2 regions of the Streptomyces sp. NPDC044063 genome follow, and region 2 is predicted to be linked to the other one. Evidence: predicted binding sites of a transcription regulator. Region 2 holds the regulator's gene; the other holds the start of a gene.
What was found. The regulator HrcA, encoded in region 2, represses chaperone genes, less so after heat shock. The targets are predictions, from matches to a motif close to TTNGCACTCNGNNNNNCNGAGTGCNAA.

Region 1: the regulator HrcA is predicted to act here: its motif matches at 5,358-5,384, upstream of groES (co-chaperone GroES).

The regions. Positions count from the first base shown of each region.
Region 1 is NZ_JBWKFM010000040.1:92-7,703, reverse strand. Features, by position in the region: gene AC07BS_RS31965 (hypothetical protein) at 1-443, opposite strand, end outside; gene tsaB (tRNA (adenosine(37)-N6)-threonylcarbamoyltransferase complex dimerization subunit type 1 TsaB) at 662-1,330, shown strand; gene rimI (ribosomal protein S18-alanine N-acetyltransferase) at 1,363-1,860, shown strand; gene tsaD (tRNA (adenosine(37)-N6)-threonylcarbamoyltransferase complex transferase subunit TsaD) at 1,844-3,001, shown strand; gene AC07BS_RS31945 (class I SAM-dependent methyltransferase) at 3,038-4,282, opposite strand; gene AC07BS_RS31940 (polysaccharide deacetylase family protein) at 4,386-5,321, shown strand; gene groES (co-chaperone GroES) at 5,534-5,842, shown strand; gene groL (chaperonin GroEL) at 5,960-7,588, shown strand.
Region 2 is NZ_JBWKFM010000005.1:234,730-242,341, forward strand. Features, by position in the region: gene AC07BS_RS09415 (16S rRNA (uracil(1498)-N(3))-methyltransferase) at 1-661, opposite strand, end outside; gene AC07BS_RS09420 (nitronate monooxygenase) at 775-1,857, opposite strand; gene dnaJ (molecular chaperone DnaJ) at 2,028-3,167, opposite strand; gene hrcA (heat-inducible transcriptional repressor HrcA) at 3,168-4,184, opposite strand; gene AC07BS_RS09435 (MBL fold metallo-hydrolase) at 4,446-5,195, shown strand; gene AC07BS_RS09440 (DUF3097 domain-containing protein) at 5,211-6,047, shown strand; gene hemW (radical SAM family heme chaperone HemW) at 6,078-7,310, opposite strand; gene AC07BS_RS09450 (SpoIIE family protein phosphatase) at 7,367-7,612, opposite strand, start outside.

The DNA of each region.
Region 1 (7,612 bases), on a different contig from region 2:
CCCGTGGCGAGGTCCTTGTGGAAGCGCACCACGTGCTCGATCGGGATCCCGTCCGAGCCCGTGACCTGCGGGGCCCGCGAGGTGACCGCGTAGGTGCCGGGCGGCGGGTTGACCGTGCTGGGCGCCACCTCGTACGTCCGGGTGGCCTTGCCGTCGGAGCCCACGAGCCACACCCGCTTCTGCGCGAGCCCGTAGACGACCCGCAGGCCGGTGCCGGAGTCCTGCGGGACCGGGGTCGCCGCCTTGCCCTGGTCCTGGGTGGCGCCGCCGGCCGCGCCCGTCGCGCCGCCGCCCTTGTCCTTGTCCTTGCCGGACGCGGCGGGGGCGTGCGCGCTCGCGGGGCGGTCCGGCGCGGCCTCCGCCTGGTATGCGAGGAAACCGACCCCGCCCAGCGCCGCCGCCGTGAGCACGGCCACGATCGCCCCCGAGCTGCTGCGTGCCACGGTGCGCACCCTTTCGTCCCGCGTACTGGTTCTTCGTTCCGCGTGCCGGCCCGTACGGACCGGGCCGCCCGTCCGTCCGTACCCGCTGTACGGCCTGCTCGTACGGCCGCTCGCACGGCTATGCGGCTGACCGTAGCACTCGGCCGCGCCCCCGCCGCGCCCCCGGCGATGACCGGTGCGGGCACCGGACGCCCCATGGCGCGCCGTAGGCTTGTCACGTGCTGCTGCTCGCTCTGGATACCGCCACCCCCGCCGTCACCGTCGCCCTCCACGACGGCGAGTCCGTCGTCGCCGAGTCGAGCCAGGTCGACGCGCGCCGGCACGGGGAACTGCTGCTGCCCGCCGTCGACCGGGTGCTGAGCGAGGCGGGGTGCGCGCTGGACGCCGTGACCGGCCTCGTCGTGGGCGTCGGCCCCGGCCCCTACACGGGCCTGCGCGTCGGCATCGTCACCGCCGCGACCTTCGCGTCCGTGCTGTCCGTGCCCGTCCACAGCCTGTGCACGCTCGACGGCATCGCCTACGCCGCCGGGCAGGCCGGTCTCGAGGGCGAGTTCGTCGTGGCGACGGACGCCCGCCGCAAGGAGGTCTACTGGGCGCGGTACGCCGACGCCCGGACCCGGGTCACCGAGCCCGCCGTGGACCGCCCCGCCGAGCTCGCCGAGCGCGTCGCGGGCCTGGCCGCCGTCGGCGCCGGCGCCGTGCTCTACCCGGACGCCTTCACGGACGTACGGGCCGACCTGCCGCAGCACCAGTCGGCGGGCGCGCTCGCCGCGCTGGCCGCCGAGAAGCTGCGCACCGGCGGCGAGTTCCTCCCCGACCAGCCGCTCTACCTGCGCCGGCCGGACGCCCAGGTGCCCGCCAACTACAAGGTGGTCACCCCGCAGTGACCGGGTCGGCCGCGGCGGTCGGTATCCGCGAGATGCGCTGGTGGGACATCGGGCCGGTGCTGGAGCTGGAGCGCGAGCTCTTCCCGCACGACGCCTGGTCGAAGGGCCTCTTCTGGTCGGAGCTGGCGCACGCGCGCGGTGCCAACGCCAACCGCCGCTACGTCGTGGCGGAGGCCGCCGGGGAACCCGAGGGCGCGCGCCGCGTCGTCGGCTACGCCGGCCTCGCCGCCGTCGACGGCACCGGCGACGTCCAGACCATCGCCGTCGCCCGCGAGCACTGGAGCACCGGCCTGGGCGCCCGGCTGCTCACCGAGCTGCTCACCACCGCGACCGCCTTCGAGTGCCGCGAGGTGCTGCTCGAGGTGCGTGTCGACAACACCCGTGCCCAGCGCCTGTACGAACGCTTCGGCTTCGAGCCCGTGGGCGTCCGCCGTGGCTACTACCAGCCCGGCAACGTCGACGCGCTCGTCATGCGCCTCACCGACCCCACCACCGCAGTGCAAGGAATGACCCATGGCTCGCAAGGCTGACGAACCCCTGGTCCTCGGCATCGAGACCTCGTGCGACGAGACCGGTGTCGGGATCGTCCGCGGTCACACGCTGCTCGCCGACGCCGTCGCCTCCAGCGTCGACGAGCACGCCCGCTTCGGCGGCGTGGTCCCCGAGGTCGCCAGCCGGGCGCACCTGGAGGCCATGGTGCCGACGATCCAGCGTGCCCTGAAGGAGGCGGGGGTCAGCGCCAAGGACCTCGACGGCATCGCGGTCACCGCCGGCCCCGGCCTCGCGGGCGCCCTCCTCGTCGGCGTGTCGGCCGCCAAGGCGTACGCCTACGCCCTGGGCAAGCCGCTCTACGGTGTGAACCACCTCGCCTCGCACATCTGTGTGGACCAGCTGGAGCACGGCGCCCTGCCCGAGCCGACGATGGCCCTGCTGGTCAGCGGCGGCCACTCGTCCCTGCTGCTGGCGCCCGACATCACCGCGGACGTCCGGCCGCTCGGCTCGACCATCGACGACGCGGCGGGCGAGGCCTTCGACAAGATCGCCCGGGTGCTCAACCTGGGCTTCCCCGGCGGCCCGGTCATCGACCGCTGGGCGCGCGAGGGCGACCCCGACGCCATCCGCTTCCCGCGCGGCCTGACCGGCCCCCGCGACCCGATATACGACTTCTCCTTCTCCGGCCTGAAGACCGCCGTGGCCCGCTGGATCGAGGCCAAGCGCGCGGCCGGCGAGAACGTCCCGGTCGCCGACGTCGCCGCCTCCTTCCAGGAGGCCGTGGTGGACGTGCTGACCCGCAAGGCCGTGCGTGCCTGCAAGGACCACGGCGTCGACCACCTGATGATCGGCGGCGGTGTCGCGGCCAACACCCGGCTGCGCGCCATGGCCCAGCGCCGCTGCGAGGACGCCGGCATCACGCTGCGCGTGCCGCGTCCCAAGCTGTGCACGGACAACGGCGCGATGGTCGCCGCCCTCGGCGCCGAGATGGTGGCCCGCGGTCGCGCGGCCTCGTCGTGGGACCTGTCGGCGGACTCCTCGCTGCCGGTCACGGACACCCACGTCCCGGGCACCCACGCCCACGACCACGACCACGGTCACGGTCACAGCCATGGCCACGGGCATGGCCACGACCACGACCACTTCCACGAGCTGAGCAAGGACAACCTCTACTCGTGACGCGCGGGGGCCGGTCTCTCCCCGGGGGCGCCGGCCCTACGCGGCGGGGCGCGCCGGCTGTGCCAGGAGCATCGTCGGAGCGCCCGCCACCCGGGTCAGCACGACCACGCAGGAGTTCGGGCCCGCGAGCTTGAGCTTCCGGCGCAGTTCCTCCGGCTCCACCGCCGAGCCGCGCTTCTTGATGACCGCCACCCCGATCCCACGCTCGCGCACGACCGCCTTCAGGCGCTTCAGGTTGAACGGCAGCACGTCCGTGACCTCGTACGCCGCCGCGTACGGCGTCGGGTGGAGCTCGTCGCTCGTCACGTACGCGATGGTCTCGTCGATCAGGCCGCCGGCCAGCCGCTCCGCGACGTCCGCCACGAGGTGGGCACGGATGACGGCGCCGTCCGGCTCGTAGAGGTAGCGGCCCACGGGGCGGACCGGCGGGTCGGGCAGGCCGCGGCCCATCAGGGTCGCACCCTCGGGCAGCAGGGTGGCCCGGTACGCGCCCGGGTCCGTGCCGAACCACAGCACGGCCTCCTTCACGTCACCGCCGTCGGAGATCCACTCCGCCTCCGCGTCGTCCGGGATCGCCTCGTGGGGGACGCCCGGGGCGATCTTCAGGGCCGCGCGCGGGGCCGAGCGGGCCGCCTCGATCGCCCAGGAGAGCGGCGGGGAGTAGGCCTCCGGGTCGAAGATGCGACCGCGGCCGCCGCGCCGGGCCGGGTCGACGAAGACCGCGTCGTACGGCGTGGTGTCGATCTCCGTGACGTCGGCGCAGCGCACCTCGATCAGGTCGGCCAGGCCCAGCGCGGCGGCGTTGGCCCGGGCGACCTCGCAGGTGAGCGGGTCGCGGTCGACGGCGAGCACGGAGATCCCGGCTCGCGCGAGCGCGATGGCGTCGCCGCCGATGCCCCCGCACAGGTCGGCGATCCGGCGCACGCCGAGCTCCTGGAAGCGCCGGGCGCGGTGGGTGGCCACCGAGGCGCGCGTGGACTGCTCCACGCCGTTGGGCGTGAAGAACATGCGGTACGCGTCCTCCGCGCCGAACTTCGCGACCGCGCGCTGCCGCAGCCGGGCCTGTCCGAGCGCGGCGGAGACCAGCTCGGCCGGGTGCTCACGGCGCAGGCGGGTCGCCGTGGCGAGCTCCCGCGCGGGGTCGTGGTCGCGGAGCCCGTCGAGGAGGGCGCGGCCCTCGTCGGTGAGCAGGGCGGCGAAGGCGGCGAGGGCCTGGGCGGTCTCGGCGGCCTGGGCGGCGTCGGTGGTGGCGGCGGGGTTCGGTGCGGGCACGTGTCTCATTCTCCCTCGCGGTCCCCGGCCCTTCCCGGCCCCGGCCGGGCGGTGGCGGTCCCGGCCCCCCGCGCGGTCGTCGAACGCATGCACAAGAATCGTTCGGGTGACCCTGTCTGTTTCCGGCCATCGCGGCCGTCATGGTCGTCCCGGCTCCCACGGCCGCCCCGGCTCTCACGGCCGCCCCGGCCTTCCCGGTGGGCCGGGCCGCCGTCGTCGCGCCGCCCTCCTCGCCGTCTCCGCGGCCCTGCTGCTGACCGGCACCCTCGCGGGGTGCTCCGGGGCGTCCTCCGGCTCCTCCGGGGCGTCCGGCGGCCCGGGGAAGCCGCGTACGGGGGCGAGCGCGTCCGCCACGCCCGGCGACGCGTACCGCCGCTGGGGGCTGGAGCGGCCGCTGGCCGCCCCGCCCGCCCCGCCGGCGCGGAAGCCGGTGGCGCTGCCCTCGCCGGGCGGTATCCCGCCGGTCGTCCGCCGGATACCGACCACGGACAAGGTCGTGTTCGTGACGATCGACGACGGGGCCGAGAAGGACCCGGAGTTCGTGCGGATGGCCAGGGACCTGAAGCTGCCGTTCACGATGTTCCTCACGGACAGCATCGCCCGCGCGGGCGGCGGCTACGGTTATTTCGAGCCGCTGCGCGCCCTCGGCAACGGCGTCCAGAACCACACGCTGACCCATCCGAACCTGCGCACCCTGTCGGCGGACGCCCAGAAGCGCGAGATATGCGGCCAGCAGGACGCCCTGGAGAAGCGTTTCGGCACCCGGCCCCCGCTCTTCCGGCCGCCCTACGGCAATTACAACGACGCCACACTCACGGCCGCCGCCGGCTGCGGGGTGCGGGCGGTCGTGCTGTGGGAGGCGACGATGCAGATCAACGACATGCGCTACGCCCAGGGCGACGGGCTGCGCCCCGGCGACATCGTGCTCGCCCACTTCCGCGGTCCGGGAGAGCTCAAGGGCACCTCGATGACCAGGATGACGACCAACATGCTCCGCAGCATCCAGGCCCAGGGATACACGGTGGGGCGACTGGAGGACTACCTCTGATCGTGGACGGGTAGGGACCGGGCGCCGCGCGATGGATTGGCACTCCGCTTGACCGAGTGCTAACCGCGTCATAGTCTCGGCACCGTTGGCACTCTCCACCGGTGAGTGCCAAACACAGCGACGGGCAGATCCGGCACCCGCGACGACGGATCTACCAGGTCGCCACCTCAGACAAATGACCCCGTGAGATCTCCGAAGGGGGAGGTCGGATCGTGACGACCGCCAGCTCCAAGGTTGCCATCAAGCCGCTCGAGGACCGCATCGTGGTCCAGCCGCTCGACGCCGAGCAGACCACGGCCTCCGGCCTGGTCATTCCGGACACCGCCAAGGAGAAGCCCCAGGAGGGCGCTGTCCTGGCCGTGGGCCCGGGCCGCTTCGAGAACGGCGAGCGCCTCCCGCTCGACGTCCAGGTCGGTGACATCGTGCTCTACAGCAAGTACGGCGGCACCGAGGTGAAGTACAACGGTGACGAGTACCTCGTCCTCTCGGCCCGCGACGTCCTCGCGGTCATCGAGAAGTAGTTCACCCGAGGCTTTCGAGCTTTCGAAGCTTTAGTTCTGCGCCCCTGGTTCCCGCGTCCATTCAGCCGGGCGCCCGGGGCGCAGTTCGTTTGAGAGAGATCGCGAGGATTCTTACCCATGGCCAAGACCCTGAAGTTCGACGAGGACGCCCGTCGCGCCCTTGAGCGCGGCGTCAACAAGCTCGCCGACACCGTCAAGGTGACGATCGGCCCCAAGGGCCGCAACGTCGTCATCGACAAGAAGTTCGGCGCTCCCACCATCACCAACGACGGCGTCACCATCGCCCGTGAGGTCGAGCTCGAGGACGCGTACGAGAACCTCGGCGCCCAGCTCGTCAAGGAGGTGGCGACCAAGACCAACGACATCGCGGGTGACGGCACCACCACCGCGACCGTCCTGGCCCAGGCGCTGGTCCGCGAGGGTCTGCGCAACGTCGCCGCCGGCGCCTCCCCGGCCGCCCTGAAGAAGGGCATCGACGCCGCCGTCAAGGCCGTCTCCGAGGACCTCCTGGCGACCGCCCGCCCGATCGACGACAAGTCCGACATCGCCGCCGTGGCCGCGCTCTCCGCGCAGGACCAGCAGGTCGGCGAGCTGATCGCCGAGGCGATGGACAAGGTCGGCAAGGACGGCGTCATCACGGTCGAGGAGTCCAACACCTTCGGCCTGGAGCTGGACTTCACCGAGGGCATGGCCTTCGACAAGGGTTACCTCTCGCCCTACATGGTCACCGACCAGGAGCGTATGGAGGCCGTCCTCGACGACCCGTACATCCTGATCCACCAGGGCAAGATCTCCGCGATCCAGGACCTGCTGCCGCTGCTGGAGAAGATCATCCAGGCCGGTGGCTCCAAGCCGCTGCTGATCATCGCCGAGGACGTCGAGGGCGAGGCCCTCTCCACCCTCGTCGTCAACAAGATCCGCGGCACGTTCAACGCCGTGGCCGTCAAGGCCCCGGGCTTCGGCGACCGCCGCAAGGCGATGCTGGGCGACATGGCCACCCTCACCGGTGCCACCGTCATCGCCGAGGAGGTCGGCCTCAAGCTCGACCAGGCCGGTCTGGACGTGCTGGGCACGGCCCGCCGCGTGACCGTCTCCAAGGACGACACCACCATCGTCGACGGTGGCGGCAACTCCGGTGACGTCGAGGGCCGCGTCGCCCAGATCAAGGCCGAGATCGAGACCACCGACTCGGACTGGGACCGCGAGAAGCTCCAGGAGCGCCTCGCCAAGCTCGCCGGTGGCGTCTGCGTCATCCGCGTGGGTGCGGCCACCGAGGTCGAGCTCAAGGAGAAGAAGCACCGTCTGGAGGACGCCATCTCCGCGACCCGCGCCGCGGTCGAGGAGGGCATCGTCTCCGGTGGTGGCTCCGCCCTCGTCCACGCCGCCAAGGTGCTGGAGGACGGTCTGGGCAAGGAGGGTGACGAGGCCACCGGTGTCGCCGTCGTCCGCCGCGCCGTCGTCGAGCCGCTGCGCTGGATCGCCGAGAACGCCGGCCTCGAGGGCTACGTCATCACCTCCAAGGTGGCGGAGCTCGAGAAGGGCCAGGGCTTCAACGCCGCGACCGGCGAGTACGGCGACCTGGTGAAGGCCGGCGTCATCGACCCGGTCAAGGTCACCCGCTCCGCCCTGGAGAACGCCGCCTCCATCGCCTCCCTGCTGCTCACGACCGAGACCCTGGTCGTCGAGAAGAAGGAAGAGGAGTCCGCCGAGGCCGGTCACGGCCACGGTCACGGCCACGCGCACTGACCCACGCGCTTGTCGCACCGGGGG
Region 2 (7,612 bases):
ACGGATGGGCGCCCGCCTCGGCGAAGGCGGCGAGCTCCTCCGGGGACACCCCGCCCTCCGGACCGACGACCAGCACGATGGAGCCGGTCGCCGGCAGCTCGGCCGTGGCCAGCGGCGTGCTGCCCTCCTCGTGGAGCACCGCCGCGAACGTGGCGTCGGCCAGCAGCTCCGCCACTTGCCGGGTCGTCATGGCGTCGGCCACGGTGGGGAAGCGCAGACGCCGGGACTGCTTGCCCGCCTCACGGGCCGTCGCGCGCCACTTGCCCAGCGACTTCAGGCCGCGCTCGCCCTTCCACTGGGTGACGCAGCGCGAGGCCGACCACGGCACGATCGCGTCGACGCCCGTCTCGGTCATGGTCTCGACGGCCAGCTCGCCCCGGTCGCCCTTGGGCAGGGCCTGGACGACGGTGATGCGGGGCTGGGGCAGCGGTTCGGACCGCACGGACGTCACCGCGACGTCGAGGTGGTCCTTGCCCTCGACGGCCGCCACGGTGCCGTGGGCGCCCGTGCCGTCGCCGTCGGTCAGCACGATCTCCTCGCCCACGCGCAGCCGGCGCACGGAGACCGCGTGGCGGCCCTCGGGGCCGTCCAGGGGGAAGACGGTGCCGGGGAAGACACCCGTCAGGGAGCCCTCTTCGACCAGGAACACCGGCGCTGTCATGACGTACTCGCTCTCTAGGACTTGCTGTTCGACTCGACGACCGGGACCGGCGATCCGGGCCGTGCGGCCGTGTGGCCGTGTGGCCGTGTGGCCGTGTGGCGTTGTGGTCCGGCTCAGGCGGTCGGCGGCACCCGGGCCGCCGCCAGCTCGGCGGCCAGCACCCCGACCAGCTCGCCCGCCGGCAGGGCGCGGGCCAGGCGGTGGCCCTGCCCGGCCCACAGGTGCATGCCCTGCGCGTCGCCGGCCGTGGCGGCGGCCTTGCGCAGGCCCGAGGTCAGATGGTGGATCTCCGGATAGGCGGCCGGGGCGTACGGGCCGTGCTCCCGGATGAAACGGTTCACCAGGCCCCGCGCGGGACGCCCTGTGAAGGCCCGGGTCAGCTCGGTGCCCACGAACACCGGATCGGTCAGGGCCTGCTTGTGCAACGGGTGGGCGCCGGACTCCGGGCAGGGCAGGAACGCCGTACCGAGCAGCGCCGCGCAGGCCCCCGCCGCCAGGACCGCGGCTATCTGCTCGCCGCGCATCAGCCCGCCCGCCGCGAGGACCTGCAGCGGCACGGCCTCGCGCACCTCGGCGAGCAGCGGCAGCAGCCCGGCCCCGGCGCCCGGGCCACCGGCGTGCGGGTCGTCGTGGTGGGTGCCCCGGTGGCCGCCGGCCTCCACGCCCTGGACGCAGACCGCGTCCGCGCCCGCCTCCCACGCCGCGCGGGCCTCGGCGACCGACGTCACGGTCACCACCGTGAGCGTGCCGGCCGCGGCCAAGGCGTCCACGGCCGTCCGCGAAGGACACCCGAAAGTGAAGGAGACGACGGGCACCGGGTCGTCGAGGAGGAGGGCGAGCTTGGCGTCGTAGGCGTCGTCCGAGGCCTGGTCCGGGTCGCCCAGCGGCGTCCGGTACCGGGCGGCCTCGCCGGCCAGTCGCTCCGCGTACACCTCGACGGCGGCCGGGTCGGCGGCCGGCGGCTGCGGCATGAAGAGGTTGACGCCGAAGGGCCGGGAGGTCAGCGCGCGGAGCTGCTCGATCTCCTCGTACATCGCGGCCGGCGTCTTGTACCCCGCGGCGAGGAACCCGAGGCCGCCGGCCTCGCCGACCGCCGCCACCAGGGCCGGGGTGGAGCCGCCGCCCGCCATCGGGGCCTGTACGACCGGATGCTCGAACAGTCGGGTGAGTCCGGTCAGTCCGGACAACGGAGCCATGACCACATCGTGTCACAAACCGACCGGGCCGCCCGATGGGCGGCCCGGTCGTCGGAAGAGGTACGGGCTACCGCCCGTTGAACGCGTCCTTCAGCCGCGAGAACAGCCCCTGCTGCCCCGGCTTACCGTGCTCGCCCGGGGGACGAACCCCCGGACCCCCGGCCGGGCGCCTACCGCCCGTTGAACGCGTCCTTCAAGCGCGAGAACAGCCCCTGCTGCCCCGGCTTGAACTCGCCCATCGGGCGTTCCTCGTTGCGCATCTTGGCCAGCTGCCGCAGCAGTTCCTCCTGCTGGGCGTCCAGCTTGCTGGGCGTGGTGACCTCGACGTGCACGATGAGGTCACCGCGGCCGCCGCCGCGCAGGTGGGTGACGCCGCGCTGGTGCAGCGGGATCGACTGGCCGGACTGAGTGCCCGGGCGGATGTCGATCTCCTCGACACCGTCCAGCGTCTCCAGCGGCACCTTCGTGCCGAGCGCGGCCGCCGTCATCGGGATGGTGACCGTGCAGTGGAGGTCGTCGCCGCGGCGCTGGAAGACCGGGTGCGGGGTCTCGTGGATCTCCACGTAGAGGTCACCGGCCGGGCCGCCGCCGGGGCCGACCTCGCCCTCGCCCGCGAGCTGGATGCGGGTGCCGTTGTCGACACCGGCGGGGATCTTGACGGTGAGGTTCCGCCGCGACCGGACGCGGCCGTCGCCGGCGCACTCCGGGCACGGGGTCGGCACGACCGTGCCGAAGCCCTGGCACTGCGGGCACGGGCGGGAGGTCATGACCTGGCCCAGGAAGGACCGGGTGACCTGGGAGACCTCGCCCCGGCCGCGGCACATGTCACAGGTCTGCGCGGACGTGCCCGGGGCCGCGCCCTCGCCGCTGCACGTGGTGCAGACGACGGCGGTGTCGACCTGGATGTCCTTGGTGGTGCCGAAGGCGGACTCCGCCAGGCTGACCTCGAGCCGGATCATGGCGTCCTGGCCGCGGCGCGTACGCGAGCGCGGACCGCGCTGCGAGGCCTGGCCGAAGAACGCGTCCATGATGTCGGAGAAGTTGCCGAAGCCCGCGCCGAAGCCGCCGGCACCGGCGCCGGCGCCGCCCGAGGAGGACAACGGGTCACCACCGAGGTCGTAGACCTGCTTCTTCTGCGGGTCGGAGAGCACCTCGTAGGCGGCGTTGATCTCCTTGAAGCGTTCCTGCGTCTTCGGGTCCGGGTTGACGTCCGGGTGCAGCTCGCGCGCGAGACGGCGGAAGGCCTTCTTGATCTCATCCTGCGAGGCATCGCGCCGGACGCCCAGGATCGCGTAGTAATCCGTGGCCACTTACGACTCCGCCAGGATCTGTCCGACGTAACGTGCCACTGCGCGTACCGCTCCCATCGTTCCGGGGTAGTCCATGCGGGTCGGTCCGACCACGCCGAGTTTGGCGACGGCCTCGTCGCCCGAACCGTAGCCGACGGCGACGACCGATGTGGAGTTCAGACCCTCGTGCTCGTTCTCGTGACCGATGCGTACGGTCATCCCCGAGTCCTTGGCCTCGCCGAGCAGCTTGAGCAGCACGACCTGCTCCTCCAACGCCTCCAGCACGGGCCGGATCGTCAGCGGGAAGTCATGACCGAAACGAGTGAGATTGGCGGTGCCGCCGATCATCAGCCGTTCCTCGGTCTCCTCGACCAGGGTCTCCAGCAGGGTGGCGAGAACCGTAGAAACGGTTCCGCGATCTTCCGGTTCGAAGGACTCCGGGAGGTCCATGACCAGCCTCGGCACGTCCGTGAACCGGCGTCCCACGACCCGGCTGTTCAGCCGCGCGCGCAGGTCTGCCAGGGAGGTCTCGCCGACCGGCGCCGGGCAGTCGACCATGCGCTGCTCGACCCGCCCGGTGTCCGTGATCAGCACGAGCATGACCCGGGCCGGGGCGAGCGCGAGCAGCTCCACGTGCCGCACGGTCGAACGGCTCAGCGAGGGGTACTGCACCACCGCGACCTGCCGGGTCAGCTGCGCCAGCAGCCGCACCGTGCGGGCCACCACGTCGTCCAGGTCGACGGCGCCGTCCAGGAAGTTCTGGATGGCCCGGCGCTCCGGCGACGACAGCGGCTTGACGGCCGCCAGCTTGTCGACGAAGAGGCGGTAGCCCTTGTCGGTCGGGATCCGGCCAGCGCTGGTGTGGGGCTGGGCGATGAAACCCTCGTCCTCCAGCGCGGCCATGTCGTTGCGGACCGTGGCCGGGGAGACTCCCAGCCGGTGCCGCTCGGTGAGGGCCTTGGAGCCGACGGGCTCCTCGGTGCCCACGTAGTCCTGGACGATGGCGCGCAGCACTTCGAGCCTGCGTTCGCTCAGCATCGCGCGCACCTCCAGTCGGTCCGGTCCGTCGGCCGTCGTCACGGGTCGTTCAGGTCGTACGGGTCGCACGACCCGTACGAGGGTCGCACGCGCGGGGGTCCGGTTCGACCCCCGCCCTTGGCACTCAAAGGTCACGAGTGCCAGAACCCTCAAGCCAGTGTACGGCCGGGCACCACGGCCAGGGCAAGGGCGGCCCCCGCCACGCGCCCCCGCCGTGCGTCCGGGCGGGCGGCCGCGACGCCCGCCCGCTAGCGTCGCGGTATGGAGAACCACGGGGATTCCGGCGCCGTCGCGGCGCACTGGGAACGGCTCGCTCCGGGCGTCGTACGCCGCAGGTTGCCGGGCTGGGACGCCACCACGGGGGCGATCGCGGGGCCGGACGGCGTCCTGGTCGTGGACACCGGCTCGTCGCTGCGCGAGGGCACGGAGATCCGGCGCGAGGTGCAGCGGCTCTTCGGCCGGTCCGTGACGCACATCGCACTCACCCATCCCCACTTCGACCACGTCCTGGGCACGGCCGCGTTCTCCGGCGTGGAGGTCTACGGGGCGGTGGGACTCGCCGAGCGGATGGCCACCGAGCGCGAGCGCGAGGAGCTGCGGCGGGACGCGCTGCGCTACGGGGTGCCGCGCGAGGCCGCCGCCGAGGCGGTGGAGCTGCTCGTCCCGCCCCGGCACGCCGTCTCGGGGGAGGTCACGGTCGACCTGGGCGGCGGGCGGCGGGTGCTGCTCGCGAACGTGGGCCCGGCGCACACGGCGTACGACCTGGCCGTCCTCGTGCCGGGCGGACCGGGGGAGCCCGAGATCGTCTTCTGCGGCGACGTGGTCGAGGAGTCCGGCGAGCCGCAGGCCGGGCCGGACGCGCTGCCGCACGCCTGGCCGGCGGCGCTGGACCGGCTGCTGGAGCTGGGCGGCGAGGACGCGGTGTACGTGCCGGGGCACGGGGCGGTGGTGGACGCGGGGTTCGTACGGCGCCAGCGCGACGCGCTACGGGACCGCTTCGGCGTGTCGTGATCCACAATGGCGCGCATGCGCAGCAGAGAGTACGGACCGGACCTGACCCCTCCGTGGAAGCGGAGCGCGCCCGTTCCGGAGGTGCCGGCCGAGGTGGATCTCGTGGTGGAGGAGGTGACCACCGGGTTCTGCGGGGCGGTGATCCGCTGTGAGAAGTCGGCGCAGGGGCCGACGGTGACGCTGGAGGACCGCTTCGGGAAGCACCGGGTGTTCCCGATGGACCCCCGGGGGTTCCTCCTGGAGGGGCGCGTGGTGACCCTCGTACGCCCCTCGGCCCCCGCCGCGCGCGGGCCGCAGCGCACGGCCTCCGGCTCGATCGCCGTACCGGGCGCCCGCGCGCGGGTGGCGCGCGCCGGGCGCATCTACGTCGAGGGGCGCCACGACGCGGAGCTCGTGGAACGGGTCTGGGGCGACGACCTGCGGATCGAGGGCGTGGTCGTGGAGTACCTGGAGGGCGTCGACGACCTCCCCGAGATCGTCCGCGCCTTCGGCCCCGCCCCCGACGCACGCCTGGGCGTCCTGGTCGACCACCTGGTCCCGGGCTCGAAGGAGTCCCGCATCGCGGCGTCCGTGACGAGCGAACACGTCCTGGTCGTCGGCCACCCGTACGTGGACGTGTGGGAGGCCGTGAAGCCGTCGTCGGTGGGCATCGGCCAGTGGCCCCGGGTGCCGCACGGCGAGGACTGGAAGACGGGCGTGTGCCGGGCCCTGGGGTGGCCGCAGAACACGGGCGCCGCGTGGCAGCGGATCCTGGGCTCCGTGCGGTCGTACAAGGACCTGGAGCCGGCGCTGCTGGGGCGCGTGGAGGAGCTGATCGACTTCGTGACGGAAATCAGCCCCTCCGGCGTTTGAGGAGCGGGGGTCCGGGGGCGGAGCCCCCGATCAGTCCACCAGGTCCCGCACCACGGCATCGGCCAGCAGCCGCCCCCGCAGCGTCAGCGCCGCACTCCCCGCCTCGTACGCCTCGGCCCGCAGCAGCCCGTCCGCCAGCGCCCGGTCCGCCGCCGCGCGACCCGCCGGCCGCAGCAACGCCAGCGGGCACCCCTCCTCCAGCCGCAGCTCCAGCAGGATCCGTTCCACCCGCCGGTCCTCGTCCGACAAGAGCTCGCGACCGGCGCCCGGGGAGCGCCCCTCGGCCAGCGCCTGCGCGTACGCGCCCGGGTGCTTGACGTTCCACCAGCGCACGCCCCCCACATGGGAGTGCGCCCCGGGGCCCGCGCCCCACCAGTCGGCGCCGCGCCAGTAGAGCTCGTTGTGGCGGCAGCGGGCGGCGTCGTTCGTGGCCCAGTTCGAGACTTCGTACCAGGAGAAGCCCGCCCCCGAGAGCATCTCCTCGGCGATCAGGTAGCGGTCGGCGTGGACGTCGTCGTCCGTCATCGGGACCTCGCCGCGCCGGATGCGCCGGGCGAGCTGCGTGCCCTCCTCGACGATCAGGGCGTACGCCGAGACGTGGTCGGGGCCGGCGCCGAGGACGGCGTCCAGGGAGGCCCGCCAGTCGTCGTCGCTCTCGCCGGGGGTGCCGTAGATCAGGTCGAGGTTGACGTGCTCGAAGCCGGCCGCGCGGGCCTCGGCCACACAGGCCTCGGGGCGGCCGGGGGTGTGGGTGCGGTCGAGGATCTTGAGGACGTGCTGCCGGGCGCTCTGCATGCCGAAGGAGACCCGGTTGAAGCCGGCGGCCCGCAGTTCCTCCAGGTAGCGCGGGTCGACGGACTCGGGGTTGGCCTCCGTGGTGACCTCGGCGCCCTCGGCGAGCCCGAACTCGTCGCGGATGGCGGCGAGCATCCGGCCCAGGTCGGCGGCCGGCAGCAGGGTGGGCGTGCCGCCGCCGACGAAGACCGTCTCCACCGGTCGGGGGTCTTCGCCGAGCACCTTGCGGGCCAGCCGGATCTCCTCGGCGACGGTCTCGGCGTAGTTGTCGCGGGAGGCGAGGGCGCCACCGGAGCCGCGCAGCTCACTCGCGGTGTAGGTGTTGAAGTCGCAGTAGCCGCAGCGGGTGGCGCAGTAGGGCACGTGGAGGTAGAAGCCGAGGGGCCGCTGCCCGGAGCCGGCGAGGGCGTGACGGGGCAGCGTCCCGTCGTCGGGCACGGGTTCGCCGTCGGGCAGTACGGAGGGCATGCGTCCTATTGTCCCGCACGCGCGGGATTGCCTGCCGCCCCGCGGGGTGGCGCGGCTCACTCGGCCCGGAGCACCAGCAGGGCCAGGTCGTCGTCGGGCGGGTCGGGGGCGAAGTCGTGGACGACCCGGCGGATCCGGGCGGCGACGCCCTCGGCGCTCAGGCCGGCGCACTCCGCGAGGACGGCGGCGAGGCCGTCGCCGTCGTCGAACAGGCGGCTTCCGGACTTGCGCTCGGTGACCCCGTCGGTGACGCACAGCAGGGTCTCCCCCGCCGCCAGGTCGAAGGTCTCGCTGCCGTAGCC